2 regions of the Intrasporangium calvum DSM 43043 genome follow, and region 1 is predicted to be linked to the other one. Evidence: riboswitches for the same ligand, from Rfam matches in the RefSeq annotation. Region 1 holds a riboswitch; the other holds the start of a gene.

Region 1 (10,997 bases):
CCTCCTCGGTTCGTCGATCGAGCGGGTCGTCACCGCGGCGGTCGGCTCGTGAGCCTGCTGCTCACGGGGATCGCCGAGCTCGTCACCAACGACCCCGTCTGGGGGGAGCAGCACACTGATCCCGGCGACCGTCTCCTGGGAGTCATCCGCGACGCGGCCCTCGTCGTGGGCGGTCCGGGCCCTGACGGGACCGGGCTGCCGCTCATCGAATGGGTCGGCCCCGCGTCGGAGGCGCCCGACGCCGACCAGCGCCGGCACCTCGGCGGCCGCGCGCTGATCCCCGGCTTCGTCGACTCCCACACGCACCTCGTCTTCGCGGGCGACCGCTCCGCCGAGTTCGCCGCGCGGATGACGGGACGGCCCTACGACGGTGGCGGGATCGCGGTGTCCGTCGCCGCGACCCGCGCCGCGACCGACGACGAGCTGCGGACCCTCGTCGCCGCCCGCGTCGCCGAGGCGCGGGCGCAGGGCACGACGACGGTGGAGATCAAGAGCGGCTACGGCCTCACCGTCGAGGACGAGCTGCGCTCGCTGCGGATCGCCCGCGAGCTCACCCCCCACACGACCTTCCTCGGTGCGCACGTCGTGCCGCCCGAGTACGCCGACCGCCGGGGCGACTACGTCGACCTTGTCACGGGGCCCATGCTCGACGCCCTCCTCGCCGATGGGCGCGACGCGAGCCCAGCGGCATACATCGACGTGTTCTGCGAGCCGCACTCTCCGCACGCCTTCGACGGCGACGAGGCCCGCGCGGTCCTCGAGGCGGGCCGGGCCCGCGGACTCGGGCTCCGGGTCCACGGCAACCAGCTCGGCCCCGGCCCCGGCGTCCAGCTCGCCTGCGAGCTCCGCGCGGCCAGCGTCGACCACTGCACCTACCTCAGCGACGCCGACGTCGACGCGCTCGCCGCGGCCCGCGGCACCACCGTGGCGACGCTGCTGCCCGGCGTCGAGTTCTCGACCCGGTCGCCCTACCCGGACGCCCGCCGACTCATCGATGCCGGGGTCGCTGTCGCCCTCGCCTCGGACTGCAACCCCGGGACCTGCTACTCGTCGTCGATCCCCTTCGCCATCGCCCTGGCCGTGCGGGAGATGGGCATGACGCCGGCCGAGGCGCTCCACGCGGCGACGGCCGTGTCGGGCAGGTCGCTCGGGCTGGACCGTCGTCTCGCCGTGGGCGAGCCCGCCGAGCTCGCGGTCGTCGACGGCCCGAGCCACCTGCACCTCTCCTACCGCGCCGGCGTCCCGCTCGTGCGGGCGCTCGAGCCCGGGGTCAGACGGCCCGGATGTGGGCCTTCTCGCCGGTGAGGTCGGACACGTCGATCTCGGCGGTCTCCATCAGCTGGTCGGCCAGGTGCCGCAGCGCCCGAGCCACGGCCACCTCGTCGCCGATCTCGGGCACCCCCGGGTCATGGGCGGACCGGTGCGCGGTGCCCCGCGCGCTCAGCCGCTCCGGGGAGTCGGCGATGAGCACGACGTTGGCGCTCGTCTCGTCGCCGGACTCGAAGATCGAGACCCGCACGTTCCACTCCCGGACGTGGCCGGGTCGGAGGTCCGCCGCCGTCGGGGCCGCTGCGGTCCGGGCCGCGGCCTCGGGTCGGGGCGGCGGAGCGGCGACGGTCACGGGGGGCGGCGCCACCTGGACCTCGGTCGTCCCGAGCCGGAGCACCGCGCCGGGACCTGGGTAGATCAGGCCGGTGTGCCCGTTCGACCAGCGAACGAGGTAGGGCGGCGCACCCTCGCCACCGCGGATCTCGAGGATCTCTCCGTCCCGGGTGGGCTCGTCGATGTGCTCGGCCGCGAGAATGATGCGGTCTCCGACTCGTGCGCGCATGGTGGCCTCCTTGGACCCTCAACAGACTCCCCCAACGAACCCGCTCAGCACACCACCGGGGTGCCCACCCCGGCAGGGTCGAAGGTCCCGTTCCCGTGGCTCTGCGGCAAACCCGACCGAACCCGCGGGTTCTGCCTACGATCGAGACATGGAGCGTGACCACGGCGGAGGCGGCACGGCCTCCGGGACCGGTGTCACCGTGCGGGAGCCGCACCGGGCCGCGACCGTCGACGACGACCATCTGGCGGCGCTGGTCGAGGCGATCACGCCGTTGAGCGCCGACCTGGATCTCCCCGAAGCCCTCTCCCGGATCGTCTCCGGGGCATGTGAGCTCGTGGGGGCCCGCTACGGAGCGCTCGGGGTGCTCGGACCGGACTCACGCCATCTCGCCGCCTTCTACACGCATGGGCTGACGCCGGACGAGGTGGCCCGCATCGGCCTGCCTCCGGTCGGGCACGGGGTCCTCGGGCTGCTGCTGACCGACCCCAGGCCGCTCCGGATCGACGACCTCACGCTCCACCCGAGGTCAGTGGGCTTCCCGGCGCACCACCCGCCGATGCGCAGCCTGCTCGGTGCGCCGATCCGGATCCGCGACCGGATCTTCGGCAACATCTACGTGGCCGACAAGGAGGGTGGTGGGACCTTCACGGCCCAGGACGAGTCGCTGCTCGTGTCCCTCGCTGGGGCCGCCGGCTCGGCGCTGGACAACGCCCGGCTGCTGGCCCAGAGCGAGGTGCGGGAGCGGTGGTCCGCGGCGACGAGCCAGCTGGTCCAGTCCCTCCTCGAGTCCGAGTCGGAGGAGGCCTCGGTCGCGCTCATGGCGACGCAGGTCCGTGAGCTGAGCGGTGGCGTCGTGAGCGCGGTCGCGTTCGTCGACGCGGCGGGGCGGCTCGAGATCCGGGCCATCGCCCGCCGCGCCGGAGCGCCCGTGCCACCGGCCGGAGAGCCCTCCGGTGCCCTCCTCCGCGGGGGCGAGTGGGACGAGCTGCTCGCCGCCCGCCAGCCCATCCTCCACGTGCCGGGCGGCGCCGAGGACCCGCGGGCCCGTCCGGCGGAGGAGGCGCGACGCGTGCTCGGGCTCGTGCCGACGACGGCCGTGGCGCTCGTGCCGCTGGGCGCCGGCCCGCGCGGCAACGGCCTGCTCATCACGGGGTGGGACGAGAGCGACGAGGCGACCGCGCAGGACGCCCTGCCCGCCCAGGCCGCCTACGCCGTCCAGGCCGGGGTCGCCATCCTGGCCGCGCAGGCGCACGCGGACCGCGGTCGGGTCGCCCTGCTCGAGGAGCGGGAGCGCATCGCCCGCGAGATGCACGACCACGTCATCCAGCAGCTCTTCGCCACCGGGCTGTCCCTCCAGTCGGCCGTCCCGCTCGCGCAGCACCCCGTCGTCCGCGTCCGCCTCAGCCAGGCCGTCGACGACCTCGACCGGGCCATCCGCCAGATCCGTCAGGCGATCTTCGAGCTGCACCGGCAGGACCCCGGCGAGAACCTCCTCGCCGTGCTGCGGGCCATCGCCGAGTCGTATGCCGTGAGCCTGGGTTTCGTCCCCGAGGTGACCGTCTCGCCGGGGCTGGGTCCACTGCCCGACCGGCTGCGCGCCGACGTCATCGCCGTCGTCCGTGAAGGGCTGGCCAACGTCGCACGCCACGCCCGGGCCGGCGTCGCACGGGTCGAGGTCCGCGACGCTGCTTCCGGAGATGGCGGCATCTGCGTGCGCGTCACCGACGACGGGGTGGGCTTCGACGCCGCCGACGCGCGCAGCGGCCTGGTCAACCTGCGCTCTCGGGCGGCCGCGCACCACGGCTGCCTGGAGATCCGCCGCGTCTCGACCGGAGGCACGGCGCTGGAGTGGAACGCCCGGCGCGACAGCCAGACACCAGGCAGGAAGTGACCTCCTCCATGGATCCCCTCACCCCGACGACGGCGGCCACCAAGGTCTTCCTCCTCGACGACCACGAGATCGTGCGGCGGGGCCTGCGGGACCTCGTCGAGGCGGCGCCTGACATGGAGGTCGTCGGCGAGTCCGGCTCGGCCCGTGAGGCAGCGCGGCGCATCCCCGCGCTGCTGCCCGACGTGGCGGTGCTCGACGTCCGCCTCCCCGACGGGTCCGGGATCGAGGTCTGCCGCGAGATCCGGTCGGTCGACCCCCGGATCAAGGCCCTCATCCTGACGTCCTACGACGACGAGCAGGCCCTCGTGTCCTCGGTGCTCGCCGGCGCCTCCGGCTACCTGCTCAAACAGCTGAGCGGTGAGGGCATCGTCGCCGCGATCCGCCGGGTCGCGGCAGGGGAGGACCTGTCCGACCACCCCCACGCCAAGGCGCTCCGGGACCGGTGGGCCGCGCGCGAGGAGCACGACCCGCGCCTCAAGGCACTCTCGCCCGTCGAGCGCCGGATCCTCGACCTCATCGCCGAGGGCCTGACCAACCGCCAGGTCGGCGACCGTCTCCACCTCGCCGAGAAGACGGTGAAGAACTACGTCTCGTCCGTCCTCAGCAAGATGGGCATGGAGACACGCACCCAGGCCGCCGTCTATGCCGCGACCCACCGAGAGCCCCACGACCCACCCGTGCCGTGAGACCCCGAACCCCACCGCAGCGCTGGGCCGGATTGCAGCGCAAGCCAGCCCAGCGGCATACGGTCGGGTCAGCTCACCTCGTGTCGGAGGTGGGGAGCGCGCCGGCTGACCTGAGGACGGCCTGCCGGCCGGCCTCGAGCCGCGCCACGGGCACCCGCGGGGGCGAGCAGGACAGGTAGTCGATGCCCGCCTTCGCGAAGAACCCGATGGACGTCGGGTCGCCCGCGTGCTCGCCGCAGACCCCGAGCTCGAGGCCGCTGCGGGTCGCCCGGCCCTTCTCCACGGCCAACCGGACGAGCGCTCCCACGCCCACCTCGTCGAGCGTCTGGAACGGGTCGGCCGAGATGATGCCCTGCTCGCGGTAGGCCGCGAGGAAGCTCGCTTCGGCGTCGTCCCGCGAGATGCCCCACGTCGTCTGCGTGAGGTCGTTGGTGCCGAACGAGAAGAAGTCGGCGTGGGCGGCGAGGGCATCCGCCGTGAGCGCGGCCCGGGGCAGCTCGATCATGACTCCGATCGGGATGTCCAGGGTCCTGCCGTGCCGGGCCCCGACCTCGGCGATGACGGTCTCCACGCGTCCGCGCGCAGCCTCGAGCTCGGCCACCTCCGCGACGAGCGGGAGCATCAGCTCGGGGCGGACGTTGCGGCCCTCCTCGAGGAGCCGCGACACCGCCTCTGCGAGAGCCCGCACCTGGACCTGAGCCACCTCCGGGTGCACGAGGAGCAGCCGGACACCACGGAGCCCGAGCATCGGGTTCGCCTCGTGCAGACGGCGGACGGCGGCGAGGCGCTGCTCCGCCGCGGGGTCCTCCGGCTCACCCTTCGCCGCCGCGACCGCAGCCGAGACGGAGAGGTCGACGAGGTCGGGGAGGAACTCGTGCAGCGGCGGGTCGAGCAGCCGCACGACGACCGGCAGCCCCTCCATCACGGTCAGGAGCGTCGTGAACTCGTCGAGCGCGAGCGCCTCGATCTCGGCGAGGGCGCCCGCTGCGTCGTCGTCCGTGACGACGCGTTCGACGAGCTGGCGGCGTGGCCCCATGAGCATGTGCTCAGTGCGGCACAGGCCGATCCCCTCGGCGCCGTAGCGACGGGCCGTGCGGGCTTCCTCCGGGGTCTCGGCGTTGGCCCGGACGCCCATGGTGCGACGCTTGTCGGCCTGCTCGAGGAGACGGAGCACGCCGCGAGCGGTGGGGTCCTCGGGCCGGCCGACGGGACCTCCGGCCGAGGTCTCCTGGATCGCCGTCGCGACGACGCTCGCCTGGATCTCCCGGCTGCCCTCGAAGAGCTCGCCGGTGCTGCCGTCGACCGACACGACGGTGCCCTCGGTCAGCACCCGGCTGCCGTGGAAGGTCGCGGTTCGGGCGGCCGGGTCGACGACCATCTTCTCGATGCCCGTGACGCACGTCTTCCCCAGTCCCCGGGCCACGACCGCCGCGTGCGAGGTGAGACCACCGCGCGAGGTGATGACCGCCTTGGCGGCGAGCATCCCGCCGAAGTCGTCCGGGCTCGTCTCGGGGCGGGCCAGCACCACGCTCCGGCCGAGACCGGCCCACTCCATCGCGGTGGCCGCGTCGAAGACGAGCTGCCCCACGGCCGCTCCGGGGCTGGCGGCGAGGCCGCCGGCGAGTGGTGCGGCCGCGGCCGCCTGGAAGGACGGGTGCAGCAGCGTCGTCAGCTGGTGGCCGTTGACCCGGGTCAGGGCCTCGTCGAGGTCGATGACGCCTTCGTCGGCCAGCTCGACGGCGATCCGGAAGGCAGCGGCCGGGCTGCGCTTGCCCAGTCGGGTCTGGAGGATCCACAGCCGCCCCCGCTCGACGGTGAACTCGACATCACACAGGTCGCGGTAGTGGGTCTCGAGCGACCTGAGGTGCCGGGAGAGCTCGGCGTGGATCTCCGGGTCGCGTCGGTGCAGCTCGGAGAGGTCCATCGGGCTGCGCACCCCGCTGACGACGTCCTCGCCCTGAGCGTCGGGCAGATAGTCCCCGAAGGCGCCCGGGGCCCCGGTCACGGGGTCGCGGGTGAAGCAGACGCCGCTGCCCGAGCGATCACCCCGGTTGCCGAAGACCATCTGGACGACGTTGACGGCCGTACCGAGGTCATCGGGAATGCCCTCGTGGGCCCGGTAGAGGCGGGCGCGCTCGCCGTTCCACGAGCGGAAGACGGCGCGGACCGCCTCGCGCAGCTGGGTCCCGGCGTCCTGCGGCAGCTCCTGGCCCGTCTCCGCGACGATGAGCGCCCGGAAGTCGGTGGCGAGCTGCTGCAGGTGGGCATCGTCCAGCTCGGCGTCCGTGCCGACCCCCGCATGGGCCCGCGCCCGGGTCAGCAGGTCGTCGAACCGCGAGCCCTCGACGCCGAGGACGGTCCGGCCGTACATCTGGGCGAGGCGTCGGTAGCTGTCCCACGCGAAGTGCGACTCACCCCGCTCGGCCAGGGCCGCGACGACCGCGTCGTTCAGACCGATGTCGAGGACCGTCTCCATCATCCCCGGCATGGAGAACTTCGCTCCGGACCGGACCGAGACGAGCAGGGGCCGGGCCGGGTCGCCGAGGACCAGGCCGGAACGCTCCTCGAGGTCGGCGAGGGCCGCGTCGACCTGGTCCCACAGGCCCTCCGGGTCACCGCCGGCAGCGAGGTAGGCGCGACAGGCCTCCGTCGTCACGATGAAACCTGGCGGCACGGGCAGCCCGAGGCGGGTCATCTCGGCCAACCCCGCGCCCTTGCCACCGAGCAGGTCGGCCATCGTGCGGTCGCCCTCGTGGAACTCGATGACGAGGGGACGGTGGGCGGTAGCGAATGACGTGCTGATCTCCGTAGCGGTCATGGCGGTCTCCAGCCGTGCACGGCGGGCCCTGCCTCAAGGCGCAGGCTGACGAGGGGTCCCGCCTACCAGCATCCTGTGTCGCCGACCCCGTGCCGGGAGTAGGGACTTTGGTCCCGGGCCTTGCTCACCCCGCGCGGGGCGGGTGCCAGTGGGGCTCAGCTGCCCTGGCTGCTCGTCTCCTCGTGCTCGCACTTGAGGACAGAGCCGGGGCCGGGGTGGATCAGCCCCGAGTGTCCGTCCGACCACTCGACGAGGTAGGGGGGCGCCCCGTTCTCGCCGTGCACCTCGCGGATCGTGCCCTCGCGGACCCGTTCGCCGACGTGCTCCGCGGCCATGGTGATCCGGTCTCCGACGACTGCCTTCATGGGTGTGGTCCTCCTCGGACGGTCCGGGTGCGTGCCACTCCTAGCACACCACCCCGGGGGCCCCGGCCGGAAGGGGTGACGCGAGGATCACGCCGGTCCGGCGCCTGGGCCGGGTTCGGGACCCTCGCGGGAGCCAGTGCACCGCAGTCAGGAGGTGAGCTTCTGAGCGCCCTTCTCGGCCTTGGCCGTGGCCTTCTCGAGCTTCTTGTGCGCCTTCCTCTCCTTGCGGGTCAGCTTCGTGTGCTCGAGCGCCTTCGGCAGGTGACCGGTCGACTGCCGGTAGTACTCGGCCGCCTTGCGCTCGGCCGCCACCTTGGTGCCGGCCATGATCATGCCCGAGAGTGCCGTGAACGCGATGACGTCCCGCGTCCGCTCCTTCTCGTAGTCACCGCGCACCGGGACCGGCTTGCCGGTCGCGAGCTTCCACCCCTTGGAGGCGACCGTCGTGGCGAGCCTCGTCGCGACGACCGTCGAGGTGACGGTGATCGCTTTCCAGACCAGCCCGCCGAGTGGCGAGTGCTGGTCCTCTCCGGGCGTGGTCGCGTCGTCGTTCGCCGATCTGGTCGCCTTGGCCATGGTGTGACTGTACCCATGTCGGCGGGAGTAGAGTCGGGCTGAAAACTGAACAGCACCACCCTCTTTACGACAGGGGAGCGCCCCAGCGCTGAGAGTGCGGCCCGCGACACGCGTGCAGCCGCAGACCCTCGAACCTGCTCCGGTTAGCACCGGCGAAGGGAGTCGGTAATTCTCAGGACACCCGCGTGCTCCGTCTTCTCGTGACTCGTCGCTCCGGCGCCGGCCACGGACGACGTGGGCCGGTGGGTGTCCTCCCCGAGGTATCCACCTTCTCGAGGAAACCACGGGAGTCACACATCATGACCACATCGCAACGGGTCAGGCCCACTGAGATCCGCGCGTCCGGAGCGCTTCCGCGCTGGCGGACCATCGACCTGCTCACCTGCGCCTTCCTCGGCGTCGCGTTCGGCGTCGCCTACTGGGCCTGGGGACTCGCCTACGAGACCCCGTCCAACCTCATCTCCGCGGGGTTCCCCCCGCTGTCGGCTCTGCTCAACTGGCCCTGGCTGGTCGCCGGCATCGTCGGCATGCTCGTCATCCGTCGGCCCGGCGCTGCCGTCTTCACCGAGCTGCTCGCCGCGGTCGTCTCGGCCCTCATCGGGACCCAGTGGGGGCTGACCACGCTCATCTCCGGGTTCGTCCAGGGCCTCGGCGTCGAGCTCGGCTTCGCGGCGTTCGCCTACGCGACGTACCGCTGGGCGCCCCTGCTGCTCGGTGGGTTCCTCGGCGGCGCGTTCGAGGCGGTCTACGAGTGGTACTCGTGGTACCAGGAGTGGGACTTCGGCTACAAGGTCGCCTACCTGTTCCTCTTCGGCGCGTCGGTGGCCGTCTTCGGCTCCCTCCTGTCCGTGTGGCTGACCCGGTTCCTGGCCTACGTGGGTGCACTCAACGCCTTCCCACCCGGTCAGGAGGTCCGGGAGCGAAACGCGGTCTGACGCGTCGGCACGGCCATGACGACCACGGAACGCCGGGGCGGAGCAGCCTCAGCCGCGACGCCCTCGGGGGCAGCCCGCGGGGGGACTCGCGCGCCCGCCGGAGCCGGCGTCCGTGTCGAGGACCTCACCTGGCGTCCCTACGGCCGGAGCCGCCCGGTCCTGTCGGGCCTGGACCTGACGATCGAGCCCGGCGAGCGGGTGCTGCTCGCCGGGCCGAGCGGTTCGGGCAAGTCGACCTTGCTGCGAGCGGTGGCCGGACTGCTCCTGACCGCGGACTCGGGTGACCTCTCGGGGTCCGTGACCATCGACGGGCAGGCGCCGCAGGACCGCCCCGGTTCGGTCGGCCTGGTGCTCCAGGACCCGGGGTCCGGAGTGGTGGCCTCGACGATCGGCCGGGATGTCGCGTTCGGCCTCGAGAACGTCGAGCTGCCTCGGGGCGAGATGCCACCGCGGGTTGCTGCGACGCTGGCGGAGGTCGGGCTGACCATGGCGGCGGACAGCCCGCCGGCCGCGCTGAGCGGTGGTGAGTCGCAGCGTCTTGCGCTCGCCGGTGCGCTGGCGATGGAGCCCAGCGTGCTGTTGCTCGACGAGCCCACGGCGATGCTCGACGCGGCGACGGCAGGCTCCGTGCGAGGGCTCGTCGACGTCGTGACTCGCGAGCGGGGGCTGACCCTCGTGGTCGTCGAGCACCGGCTGACCGGGTGGGTCGACCTCGTCGACCGGCTCGTCGTGCTCGATGCCGAGGGGGCTGTCCTGGCCGATGGCCCGCCGGTGGCGGTCCTGCACGAGCACGCGGGCCGGCTCGTCGCCGAGGGCATCTGGGTGCCGGGCTGGCCGGAGCCGGAGCCGCTCGAGATCGCCCTGACGCCGTGGCCGAGCGGTGCGGCCGCCGCGGGGCTGGTTCGGCGGGACGACGTCGTCGTCGCGGCCCGCGACGTGACCGTCGAGCACCGCACCCGTCGCCTCGGAGCCGAGAGCCGGACCACGACGGCGGTGAGCGACGTCGACCTTGAGGTGCGCGCGGGCCGCGTCCTCTCGCTGGTCGGGCCGAGCGGGTCGGGCAAGACCTCGCTCATGGGCGCCTTGGGTGGGCTCAGCGCCCCGACCTCGGGCCGCGTCGACGTCGCCTCGGCGCTGACCCCCGCGAACGGGCCGCCCCCGCCCCACGACTGGGCCTCGACCGACCTGGCCAAGGTCGTCGCCTGGGTTCCACAGCGGTCCGCCTCTGCCCTCCTCGGGCGCACGGTGCGGGACGACGTCCTCACCACGCCGAGGGCGCTCGGACAGGATGCCGCAGTCAGTGGACGCAGGGCGGACGAGGTCCTGGCGGCCCTCGGGCTGGACCGCCTTGGCGCGGTCGACCCGCGGCACCTCTCCGGCGGGGAGCAGCGCCGGCTCGCCGTCGCCGCGGCGATCCTGCACGGACCGGCGCTCCTCCTCGCCGACGAGCCGACCGTCGGGCAGGACCGCCTGACCTGGGCGGCCGTCATGGGGATCCTCGAGGCGTCCCGCGACGAAGGGGCCGCCCTCGTCCTCACGACGCACGACGAGGGCGCCATCGGGCGGGCGGACGAGACCCTCCACCTCAGTACGCCTCCACCGAGGCCGCCCCCGGAGACGCCGGAGCGTCGTCCTCTCGTGGCCCGGGTCGGGCCGTTGGCCCTCCTGGCCGTCGGGCTCAGCGTCCTCCCGTTGCCCGCGCTGCTGGAGACGTGGCGACAGGGGCTGGCGGTGCTCGGGGTCGAGGTGCTCCTCGGGCTCATCGGCCTGGTCGCCCCCGGCCCGGGCCGTCGGCCGTCGGGGCGGGTCCGCGGGGTGCTGACGCGCCTCGCCCCAGCCGCCCTCGCCGTCCTGGGGGTGGCGTGGTCGGCGTGGCTCCTCGGGGGCCGCGACGT
Region 2 (10,997 bases), 1.9 Mb from region 1:
GACCGAGGACGTGCGCGACGACGGCGTCGGCCGTCAGCGGTGCCAGGAGAATGCCGTCCCGCCCGTGGCCGGCGGCGACGACGAGCCCGTCGACACCGGACGGCCCGACGACCGGGAGGTTGTCCGGGGTGGCGGGTCGCAGCCCGGCGGTGGATTCGACGAGCGCCGCCTCGGACAGCTCGGGGACGATCTCGATGGCGTCGTGGAGCAGGTCGTGGACCGCGCCGGCGGTGACGCTCGGGTCGGCCCCGACGTCCTCGCTCGTGGCGCCGACGACGACCTCGCCGTCGGAGCGGGGCACGAGATAGACGAACCGGCCGTGCACGGATGCCCGGACGATGCGGTGCAGGACGTCGGGCGCGGCCGGTCGGAGCCGCAGCACCTGGCCCTTGAGCGGACGGATGGGGACCCGCAGCCCCAGGTGGGCCGCGAGCCCGGACGTCGCCCAACCCGCCGCGAGCACGGTGACGTCCGCGTGGCTCGAGTGGGGCCGAGCGTGCCCGACCGGCTCCACGGACCGGCGGGTCGGCTCCACGGCGGGCTCCGCACCGACGATGCGACGGTCCCGGAGCTCGGGGCGGGCCAGCAGGGGGCGGAACTCGCCCCCGCGGCTGGTGATGGCGATGCGGAGGGCGTGGGCGACGCGCCTCGGGTCCACGGCCGACTCGTCCTCGATGACGAGGCAGCCGGCGAGGCGCGGCGACAGCGCCGGTTCGAGGCGACGGGCCGCCCGGCTCGGGAGCCGCTCGACGGCCCGGTGGTACCGCTCGAGGAGGCGGGCCTGCCGGGCGAGGACCTGCTCGTCGTCGTGGTCGGCCGCGACGAAGAGGGTGCCTTCGCGGCGCAGGTCGATGGGCAGCCCGGAGTCGGCGGCGAGGTCGGCGGCGAAGGCGGGCCAGCGACCGGCGGACGCCGTGCTCGCCGCCAGGAGTGCCTCCTGTCCGAAGGTGGCCTCGCTCGACGGGGTGATCATCCCGGCGGCGGCGTGCGTGGCTCCCCCCGCGACGCCCGGGTCGAGCACCGTCACCTGACAGCCCGCCCGAGCCAGCTGCCAGGCGCTCGCGAGCCCGATGATGCCGCCACCGATGACGGCGACGCGGACCCTCGTGGAGACCCCTGACTCCACGAGGGCCGAGTGCCGGTCCTGGGGGGCTGCCGTGGTCACCGCGGCACCTCGTCCCGGTGCCGTGCTCACGGGCGGACCTCGATCCGACCGTCGGCCGGCTCGCCGTCGCACTGGTCGGACGGACCGACCAGCGCGGCGGTGAGAGCCGCTGCCGTCGCGGCCGGGTCGGCTGCCTCGGACAGCGCGGCGACCACGGCGACGCCGTGCGCGCCGGCGGCGAGCAGGGCGGGGACGAGCTCGGGGGTGACACCACCGATCGCGATGACGGGCAGCTCCGTGGCTGCGGTGACGGCACGGAGGCCGGGTGGTCCGAGTGGCTCTGGGAGGCCGGCCTTGGTGGTCGTCGCATGAGCCGGTCCGGCGCCGAGATAGGTGGCGCCGGCCGACTCGGCGGCGCGGGCCATGTCGGGGGTGCGCACCGTGGCTCCGATGACGAAGCCTGCGGGAACGACGCGTCGGACCTCCGCGACGGGGAGGTCGGTGGCCCCGAGGTGCACGCCGTCCGCGCCGGCGGCCAACGCGACGTCGACGCGGTCATCCACGATGACGAGCGTGCCTGCGGGACGGGCCAGCCCGAGGATCGCGGTGGTGAGGGCGAGGACCTCGCGGTCCGTGTGGTCCTTGGCCCGCACCTGGACCGCCGCCCGGCCGGTGGCGATCGCGCACCGCACTTCGCGGAGGGGGTCGCGACCGCCGCGGGTGTCGGTGAGGACGTGCAGCCGTGGGAACGGCCGGGGACTCTGCGTCATCGCAACTCCTTGGTCCCTGCGCCGGCATGATCCGGATCAGGTTGGGACGGTCGGGGCTGCGTCAGCCCCCTCTCAGCCCGGTGCTCCGGACTCCCGTGAAGGACGGTCAGAACCATAGCGACCTGGCCGCGAACGCGCATCCCGGGGTGCCCGGGTAGGACGCGGCAGCCACCGGGCAACGGACGCGCGGGACCGCTGAGAGGGTGAGGCGCCTACCCTTGAACCATGTCCCACACCATCGACCCCTCGGTCGTCGAGCACGTCAACCAGCTCGCCGACCGGGCCCGCGTCGCCTCCCGCCGGCTCGCCCAGCTGAGCCGCGCCGAGAAGGACGCCGCCCTCCACGCGCTCGCCGACGCACTCGTCGTCGCCACCCCGCAGATCCTCCAGGCCAACGCCCAGGACCTCGACCGCGGCCGCGCCAACGGCATGAGCGAGGCCCTCCAGGACCGGCTCCGCCTCGACGAGCAGCGCGTCGCAGCCTCCGCCCAGGGCCTACGGGACATCGCGGCGCTGCCCGACCCGGTCGGCGAGATCGTCCGGGGCTCGACGCTGCCCAACGGGCTCCAGATCCGCCAGGTCCGGGTGCCGATGGGCGTCATCGGGATGATCTACGAGGCTCGGCCCAACGTCACCGTCGACGCAGCCGGACTCGGCCTGAAGTCGGGCAACGCAGTGATCCTCCGCGGCGGGTCAGCAGCCGGGGCCACGAACTGGGCCACCGTCATCGCGTTGCGCCTCGCCCTGGCCGGTCAGGGCCTGCCGGAGGACGCCATCACCCTCCTCGGAGAGGGCGGCCGCGACGCCGCCCGAGCCCTCATGACCGCGCGCGGCCGCGTCGACCTCGTCATCCCACGCGGGGGAGCCGACCTCATTCAGACCGTCGTGCGCGAGTCCACCGTCCCGGTCATCGAGACAGGGGTCGGGGTGTGCCACGTCTACGTCGACCGAGCCGCCGACCTCGACCAGGCCGCCGCGATCACGACCAACGCCAAGACGCACCGTCCGAGCGTGTGCAACGCGGCCGAGTCGCTGCTCGTCCACCGTGAGGTGGCCGCGGACTTCCTCCCCAAGGTGCTCACCGACCTCGCCAACGCGCAGGTGAAGCTGCACGTCACGCCCGACGTCAGGCCCTACGCGGAAGCCAGCTCAGCGGCATACGCCATCGCTTCGGAGCAGGACTTCGACACGGAGTGGCTCGCACTCGAGATGAACGTCGCCGTCGTCGACGACCTGGACGCGGCGATGGAGCACATCCGCCGACACGGCTCCGGGCACACCGAGGCCATCGTCACGGAGGACCGCGCAGCCGCACGGCGCTTCACGGCCGAGGTCGACGCAGCCGTGGTCATGGTCAACGCGAGCACCCGCTTCACCGACGGAGGCGAGTTCGGCTTCGGTGCCGAGATCGGGATCTCGACGCAGAAGCTGCACGCCCGGGGGCCGATGGCGCTGCCGGAGCTGACGACGACGAAGTGGATCGTCGAGGGCGACGGCCAGATCCGCTGACTCGGCCGACTGCGGCGCCCACTGGCCCATCCACCTCTGCGCACTGGCATGATGGCGCGGCATGGAGGGCACTGAGGTCCGCAAGCTCGCTCAGCTCGAGGGGCAGCACTGGTGGTACCGCGAGCGGCGACACCTGCTAGCGGAGGCGATCCGGGGCCTGACCCCCGGCCGGGCCATCGACATCGGGGCTGCCGGCGGCGGCAACACGATGGTGCTGCAACGCGCCGGCTGGGAGGCGACGGCTCTCGAGTACAGCGCCGAGGGCGCCGCCGTCGCGCACGAACGGGGGCTGCCGGTGCTCCGGTCCGACGCGACCCGCCTGCCCCTCGCCGACGACACCCAGGACCTCGTCGTCGCCTTCGACATCCTCGAGCACCTCGCCGACGACGACGGCGCCGTCCGCGAGGCCCACCGCGTGCTCAAGCCGAGCGGCACGTACCTCGTCGCCGTCCCCGCCGACCCACGGCTCTGGTCCGCACACGACGAGGCCGTGCACCACCTGCGCCGCTACACCCGTCCCGAGCTGCTCGCCCTCCTGGAGCGGGGCGGCTTCGTCATCGACAGCGTCCGCTCCTGGAACGTCCTGCTCCGACCCGTGGTGGCCTTCCGGCGGCGAGCCTCGACCGGCTCGGACCTCGAGGACCTGCACCCGATCGTCAACACGGGGCTGCGCGCCATCATCACCGCCGAGCGGTACCTGCCGGTGGGTGGCCTGCCCGGTGTCAGCCTGCTCGTCACGGCCCGCCCCCGGCAGTGATGGTCGGGGCGGACCGGGTGGCGCTCAGCGCAGTCGCGCAGGCGTGCCGGGCGAGCCGGGCGAGCCGTCGGTGTCGGCCCGCACGGTCTGCGTCGGGATGTGTTCGTCACGGGGCGTGGCCGGCAGCGGCGTGTCGGTCGGCCCGTGCTGCGGCGAGCTCTCCGTGAGGGAGTCGTACGCGACGAAGTAGGTCGGGCGCCCTTGCAGCTGCGCGTACATCCGGCCGATGTACTCACCGAGGATGCCCACGCAGACCAGCTGCACGGCGCCCACCCCGGCGACGACGGCCACCGTGGAGGTCCAGCCGGCCACGGTGTGGCCCTGGGCGCGGGCGACGAGCCCGTATCCGATGAGCAGGAGAGCGAGGACGGCGCCGACGAACCCGGCGATCGTCGCGAGCCGCAACGGTGCCGTCGAGATGCCCGTCAGCGAGTCGACCGAGAGGCGGATCATCTTGATGAGCGGGTACTTCGTCGATCCTGCCGCGCGCTCCTCACGCTTGTACTCGACGGTGTCCGAGGGGAAGCCGAGTGCCGGCACGACGAAGCGGAGCACCCGGTTGTGCTCCGGGAGACTGTTGACGGCATCCACCGTGGCCCGCGACATGAGGCGGAAGTCCCCGGCATCCGCGTGGGCCGACGTGCCGGACATGACCCGGATGAACCGGTAGAAGGTCTGGGCCGACACCCGCTTGAACCACGTGTCCGACGACCGGTCGCTGCGCACGCCGTAGACGACGTCGACGTTGTCCCGCCTCGCCGCCGACAGCATCTCCGGGATGACCTCGGGAGGGTCCTGCAGGTCCGCGTCGAGCGTGACGACGTAGGCGCCCCGGGCGGTGGCGAGGCCGGCCGAGATCGCGGCCTGGTGCCCGGCGTTGGCGCGGAGGCGGAGCACGCGCAGGGCCGGCCACTCGCGGTGGTACCGGTGCAGCAGGGCGGGAGTCAGGTCCGTGCTGCCGTCGTCCACGGCCACCACCTCGTACGCCACGTCCATGCCGTCGAGGAGGGGACGCAGCCGCTGGACGAGCAGCGGGAGCACGTCCTCCTCGTTGTACATGGGGATGACGACGGACAGCTCGGGGACCATGGGAAACAGCCTACGGCCCGGCGCCGCGGTCTCGAGCGCCGCACGGTCGCTCCGGACCGAGCCCCTTGGGAGGTACGCTGTGCCGCATGTCTGATCGTGTCCTGACCCTGGTCGCACAGGGCGAGGAAGCCGCGCGCGAGCTGCCCATGCCGTTCATCGCGTACTTCCTCATCACCTTCGCGCTCTTCCTTGTGGCGCTCGGCGTCACCTGGTCCTTCCGCAACACCGCCCACAAGGTGCCGATGTCGACCCACGTCGACCAGCACGGCCGGATCCAGATCGAGGGGCACCCGAGCCACCCCGGCCACGTGGAGGGGACGCACCACTGAGCACGCGCCGCCGCATCGGGGTCATGGGTGGGACCTTCGACCCCATCCACCATGGCCACCTCGTGGCGGCCAGCGAGGTGCAGGCCCTGTTCGGACTCGAGCAGGTCATCTTCGTCCCCACCGGCCAGCCCTGGCAGAAGTCGCACGCCGAGGTCTCCCCGGCCGAGCACCGCTACCTCATGACGGTGATCGCGACGGCGTCCAACCCGCGGTTCACCGTGAGCCGCGTCGACATCGACCGACCCGGGCCGACCTACACGATCGACACGCTCCGCGACCTGCGCGCCGAGCTGCCCGACGACGAGCTGTTCTTCATCACCGGCGCTGACGCGCTCGCCGACATCCTCGGGTGGAAGGACGCCGAGCGGCTCTGGCAGCTCGCGCACTTCATCGGCGTCACGCGCCCTGGGCACCTGCTCTCGGACAAGGGCCTTCCCGAGGACCGTGTCACCCTGCAGGAGGTGCCGGCGATGGCGATCAGCTCGACGGACTGCCGCGCCCGGGTGGCCGAGGGGGAGCCGGTCTGGTACCTCGTCCCCGATGGCGTCGTCCAGTACATCAACAAGTACTGCCTCTACACCGGCGGAGGGTGTGGGGCGCCACCCGTCGAGCCCCTCCGGGCGCGGATCACCTCGCCCCGACGCACCTCAGTTCCTCTGCAAGGAGACCAGTGACAGCAACAAACCATGCGCTCCAGCTCGCCAAGGCGGCTGCCGACGCCGCCGAGGAGAAGATCGCCGAGCGGGTGACGGCCATCGACGTCAGCGACCAGATGCCACTGACCGATGTCTTCGTCATCGCCTCGGCGCCCTCCGAGCGACAGATCGGCGCCATCGTCGACGAGGTCGAGGACCGGCTCCGCGAGCTGGGGTCCAAGCCGATCCGGCGCGAGGGGGAACGCGACGGGCGCTGGGTCCTCATCGACTTCGGCGACATCATCGTGCACATCCAGCACGAGGACGAGCGCGAGTACTACGCGCTCGAGCGGCTGTGGAAGGACTGCCCTGAGATCGACCTGACGGCGATCGAGTCCCCGGCCCGGCCTGGTGCGTCCAGCTCCCCGGACGGGTCGGACGGGTCGGACGGGTCGGACGGGTCGGGCGCCACGCCGTGAATGCCGCGCCGGGATCTTCGCCCGCGGCCCGCCGGATCGTGATCATGCGCCACGCAGAGACCGTGGACAACGCCGCCCGGGTCTGGCAGGGCCACAAGGACACCGAGCTCTCCGAGACGGGCCGGGCCCAGGTGGCGGCGGCTGCGCCGCACCTGGCTGCCTACCGACCTGCCCTGCTCGTGTCCAGCGACCTGCAGCGTGCGGCGGCGACGGCCGATGCCATCGCCTCCCTGGCGGGCCTCGAGGTGCGACTCGACGCGCGCCTCCGTGAGGTCCATGTCGGCGAGTGGCAGGGGCTGCACGCCGATGAGGTGAGGGCGAGGTACCCGGAGACGATCGCCGCGCTCGACCGTGGCGAGGACGTGCCGCGGGGCGTCACGGGGGAGACCCGGGCCGAGGTGGCCCACCGCGTGGGGCAGTCCGTCCGGGAGGTCGAGCGGGAGCTCCTGCCCGGCGAGACGGCGCTCATCGTGGCGCACGGGGTGTCCGGCCGGATCGCCGCGACCGACCTGGTCGGGCTCGACCAGGACGTTTCGGATGCCGTGTTCCGCGGGATCGACAACTGCCACTGGATCGAGCTCGTCGAGGGCAGCAAGAGCTTCAGCGCGATGTCGCGATGGCGGATCTCGGGGTGGAACCTCGGCCCGTGGAAGGCGTGACCCGGGCGGCGTGGTGCCATGACCGTGGATTTGGGCTCGGGCGCCTTCATTGGCTAGAGTGACGCAGGCACTTCACGGAAGTGAGGTCCGACGGGGCTGTGGCGCAGCTGGTAGCGCACCTCCATGGCATGGAGGGGGTCAGGGGTTCGAGTCCCCTCAGCTCCACCAGATGACGAAGGGCCGGACCGGGTGTCCGGCCCTTCGTCGCATCCGCCCAGGAGGATCCATGACGGACCACGTCCGGCCGGAGGAGCACGCCGACCCGGTCGCCGCGGTGCTCTCGGCCCGCCGCACCGGCGCAGCGCTGTCGCTCACCACCTCGGGGAGCACCGGCCCGACCCCCCGGCGGGTGCTGCGCACGACGGAGTCCTGGTGGGGGTGCTTCCCCGCCTACTCGGACCTGACCGGGGTGCGGCGTGGAGCGCGGGTCTGGGTGCCCGGCACCCTGCGGTCGACGATGAACCTCTTCGCGGCGGTGCATGCCGCCTGGGCCGGTGCCGAGCTCGTCGCCGGCGCGCAGTCGGCGACCCACGCGTGCCTGACCCCCGCCCAGCTGGAGCGGCGTGGGAGTGATCTGCCAGCGGGCGCGCGGATCGTGGTCGCCGGGGCCGGGCTCCCCGACGGAGTGGCCGCGGCGGCCCGGCAGCGTGGTCTGCGGATCGACCACTACTACGGGGCGGCCGAGCTGAGCTTCGTCGCCGCGTCCGACGCCGGTGACGGCCGGCTGCGTCCCTTCCCGGGGGTTGAGGTGGAGGTCCGCGACGAGCCGGTCACGGGGACCATCTGGGTGCGGTCCGACTGGGTCTGCGACGGCTACGACGGGCCGCCGGGTTCGCTGCGACGCGCCGAGGACGGCTGGGCGTCGGTGGGCGACCTCGGGCGGCTCGACGGAAGCGTGCTCACGGTCCTCGGGCGGCCTGACGCCGTCGTGACCGCGGGCGCCACGGTGCTCGTCTCCGATGTCGAAGCCGTGCTGCATCCCGTCGCACGCGGGACCGTTGTCGTCCACGGCGTGCCCCACCCGAGCCTCGGCGAGGTCGTCGCGGTCACCCTGACCGATGGGCGGGACCGGGCCGGCCTGGAGCACGTGGCTCGGGCCCGGCTGCCCGTCAGCCACCGGCCTCGAGTGTGGCGCGTCGTCCCTGAGCTGCCCCTGACCGAGGCCGGCAAGGTCGACCGTGCCGCGCTGGGGAGGTGACGCCATGACCGAGGCGTTCATCGTCGCGGCGCGCCGCACGCCGATCGGCACGGCGGGTCGCGGCCTCGCCGGCGTGTCGGCCGCCGCGCTCGGAGCTGCGGTCGTCGCAGCCGTGGCAACGGAGCTCGGGAGCCAGCCGGCCGAGGTGATCCTCGGCAACTGCATGGGGCCGGGTGGCGATGTCGCCCGGGTGGCCAGCCTCACTGCGGGCCTCCCTGCAGCCGTCCCGGCGATCACCGTGGACCGCCAGTGCGCCAGTGGGCTGGCGGCCATCGAGCTCGCGGCGCGGCTCGTCAGCGCCGGCTCAGGACCCATCGTCGCGGGTGGGGTCGAGAGCGCGTCGACGGCTCCCTGGCGCTCCTGGCCGCCGCAGGACGGGCGGCCGCCACAGCGCTATGAGCGGGCGCCGTTCGCGCCGCTCCCGGACGACATCGACATGGGGCTGGCCGCCGACCTGCTCGCGCTCGAGCGTGGCGTCACCCGCGAGCGACAGGACGCGTATGCCGCCGAGTCCCACGCGCGCGCCGTGCTGGCTGCCGCGCGGGGCGAGTTCGACGACGAGATCGTCCAGGTGGGCGGCATCCTCGCGGACGAGCGGCCCAAGCCGGCCTTGACCCCGCAGCTCCTGGCTCGTTTCCCAGCCGCCTTCCGGGAGGGCGGCACCGTGACGGTGGGCAACTCGTGCGGCGTCAACGACGGGGCGGCCGCGGTCGGCATCGTGCGGGCGGTCCGGGGGACCGCGGTCGGCCGGCCGGGCCTTCGGGTCCTCGGGGCGGCGTCGGCGGGCGTGAATCCGGGCCGACCTGGACTGGGGCTCGTCCCCGCCGTGGAGCTCGCCCTGGCCGAGGCCGGCCTCGGGATCGACGACCTCGACGTCGTCGAGGTCAACGAGGCGTTTGCGGGGCAGGTCCTCGCCTGCTGTGACGCGCTCGGGCTGGACCCGGGTCGCGTGTGCCCCGGAGGTGGCGCTCTGGCGCTCGGCCACCCGTGGGGAGCGAGCGGCGCTGTCCTCGTCGTGCGCCTGTTCACCCAGCTCGTGCGTCAGGACCGGGGCCGGTACGGCCTGGCTGCGATCGCGGCCGGCGGCGGTCAGGGCACCGCCGTGGTGGTGGAAGCATGCCGGTGATCGAGTTCGATGCCGTCCGGCACGCCTATCCGGTGTCCGGGTCGGAGCGGACCGTGCTGGAGGATGTCTCCCTGCGGCTCACCGAGCACCGAGTGGGTGTCATCGGCGCCAACGGCTCCGGCAAGTCGACGTTCGTGCGGATGATCAACGCCCTCGTCCTCCCCACCGCCGGTGCGGTCCGGGTCGACGGGCTGGACACCGCCAAGGATGCCCGGGCGATCCGGCGCCGGGTCGGGTTCTGCTTCACGGACCCCGACGCCCAGATCGTCATGCCCACGGTGGGGGAGGACGTGGCCTTCGGGCTTCGCCGCCGCGGGCTGTCCAAGCAGGAGGTGGCGGCACGGGTCGACGCGGCGTTGGAGGCGTACGGCCTGCAAGGGCACCGGGACCACCCGGCTCACCTGCTCTCGGGCGGCCAGAAGCAGCTGCTCGCCCTGGCTGCGGTCCTGGTCACCGACCCGGACGTCGTCGTCATGGACGAGCCGACGACCCTGCTCGACCTCGTCAACGCCCACCGGGTGCGCCAGGTGGTCGCCGGGCTTCGTCAGCAGGTCGTCCTCGTGACGCATCACCTCGACCTGGTCGAGGACTTCGAGCGCGTCCTCGTCTTCCACGAGGCGCGGTTGCGCTTCGACGGTCCGCCCGGTGAGGCGGTCGAGGCCTACCGTCGGCTCGTGCTGTGAGCGCCCTCGCCGTCTACGTCCCGCGCGACAGCCTCGTCCACCGGCTCCCTGCGGGGACCAAGCTGGTCTGCCTCGTCGTCGCGGCGGCGGTCACTTTCGCTCTGAGCCGGCCCTGGCAGGTGGCGCTCGCGCTCGGCGTGGTCGCGCTCCTCTACGGGGTGGCTCGGGTCCCGTGGCGCACCGCGCTCGACCAGGTCCGGCCGCTCGGCTGGTTCCTCGGGGCACTGGCCGCGTTCCAGGTCGTCGTCGCCGGGTGGGAGCGGGCGGTGGTCGTCGTCGGGGGCATGCTCGGTCTGGTCCTGCTCGCGGCCTTGGTCAGCCTGACGACGCGCACGACGGCGATCGTCGACGTCGTGGTCCGTTCGCTCCGGCCGCTGAGGCGAGTCGGAGTCGACCCTGAGCGAGTGGGCCTGCTCGTCGCGCTCGGCATCCGCTCCGTCGCGGTCATCATCGAGCTCGCGCGCGAGGTCCGACAGGCGCAGCTGGCCAGGGGGGCCGGGTCGAGTCCGCTGGCCTTCATCGTGCCGCTCGTCCTGCGCACACTGCGCCACGCCGACCGACTGGCGGACGCGCTCGTCGCCCGTGGTGTCGACGACTGAGCGCGGCGCCTCGTCGTCAGAGCGCGCTCGTCACGCGCTCGCGCGCGGCGTCCGCGAAC

The links. A riboswitch is a leader RNA that binds a small molecule or an ion and turns the genes downstream of it on or off. The one in region 1 is predicted to bind thiamine pyrophosphate.
Region 2: another riboswitch for thiamine pyrophosphate. It lies ahead of thiE (thiamine phosphate synthase); the one in region 1 lies ahead of INTCA_RS16795 (ECF transporter S component).

The regions. Positions count from the first base shown of each region.
Region 1 is NC_014830.1:3,677,999-3,688,995, reverse strand. It holds gene INTCA_RS16835 (formimidoylglutamate deiminase) at 1-52, shown strand, start outside; gene hutI (imidazolonepropionase) at 49-1,305, shown strand; gene INTCA_RS19915 (dsRBD fold-containing protein) at 1,271-1,831, opposite strand; gene INTCA_RS16820 (GAF domain-containing sensor histidine kinase) at 1,980-3,722, shown strand; gene INTCA_RS16815 (response regulator) at 3,731-4,408, shown strand; gene ppdK (pyruvate, phosphate dikinase) at 4,482-7,226, opposite strand; gene INTCA_RS16805 (DUF1918 domain-containing protein) at 7,382-7,591, opposite strand; gene INTCA_RS16800 (DUF4235 domain-containing protein) at 7,739-8,167, opposite strand; TPP riboswitch at 8,229-8,345, shown strand; gene INTCA_RS16795 (ECF transporter S component) at 8,467-9,102, shown strand; gene INTCA_RS16790 (ATP-binding cassette domain-containing protein) at 9,118-10,997, shown strand, end outside.
Region 2 is NC_014830.1:1,565,955-1,576,951, forward strand. It holds gene thiO (glycine oxidase ThiO) at 1-1,195, opposite strand, end outside; gene thiE (thiamine phosphate synthase) at 1,192-1,875, opposite strand; TPP riboswitch at 1,871-1,982, opposite strand; gene INTCA_RS07110 (glutamate-5-semialdehyde dehydrogenase) at 2,101-3,384, shown strand; gene INTCA_RS07115 (class I SAM-dependent methyltransferase) at 3,446-4,141, shown strand; gene INTCA_RS07120 (glycosyltransferase family 2 protein) at 4,166-5,230, opposite strand; gene INTCA_RS07125 (hypothetical protein) at 5,317-5,559, shown strand; gene nadD (nicotinate-nucleotide adenylyltransferase) at 5,583-6,233, shown strand; gene rsfS (ribosome silencing factor) at 6,230-6,673, shown strand; gene INTCA_RS07140 (histidine phosphatase family protein) at 6,718-7,332, shown strand; tRNA gene INTCA_RS07145 (tRNA-Ala) at 7,425-7,500, shown strand; gene INTCA_RS07150 (AMP-binding protein) at 7,559-8,530, shown strand; gene INTCA_RS07155 (thiolase family protein) at 8,535-9,656, shown strand; gene INTCA_RS07160 (energy-coupling factor ABC transporter ATP-binding protein) at 9,647-10,339, shown strand; gene INTCA_RS07165 (energy-coupling factor transporter transmembrane component T family protein) at 10,336-10,938, shown strand; gene INTCA_RS07170 (biotin transporter BioY) at 10,969-10,997, opposite strand, start outside.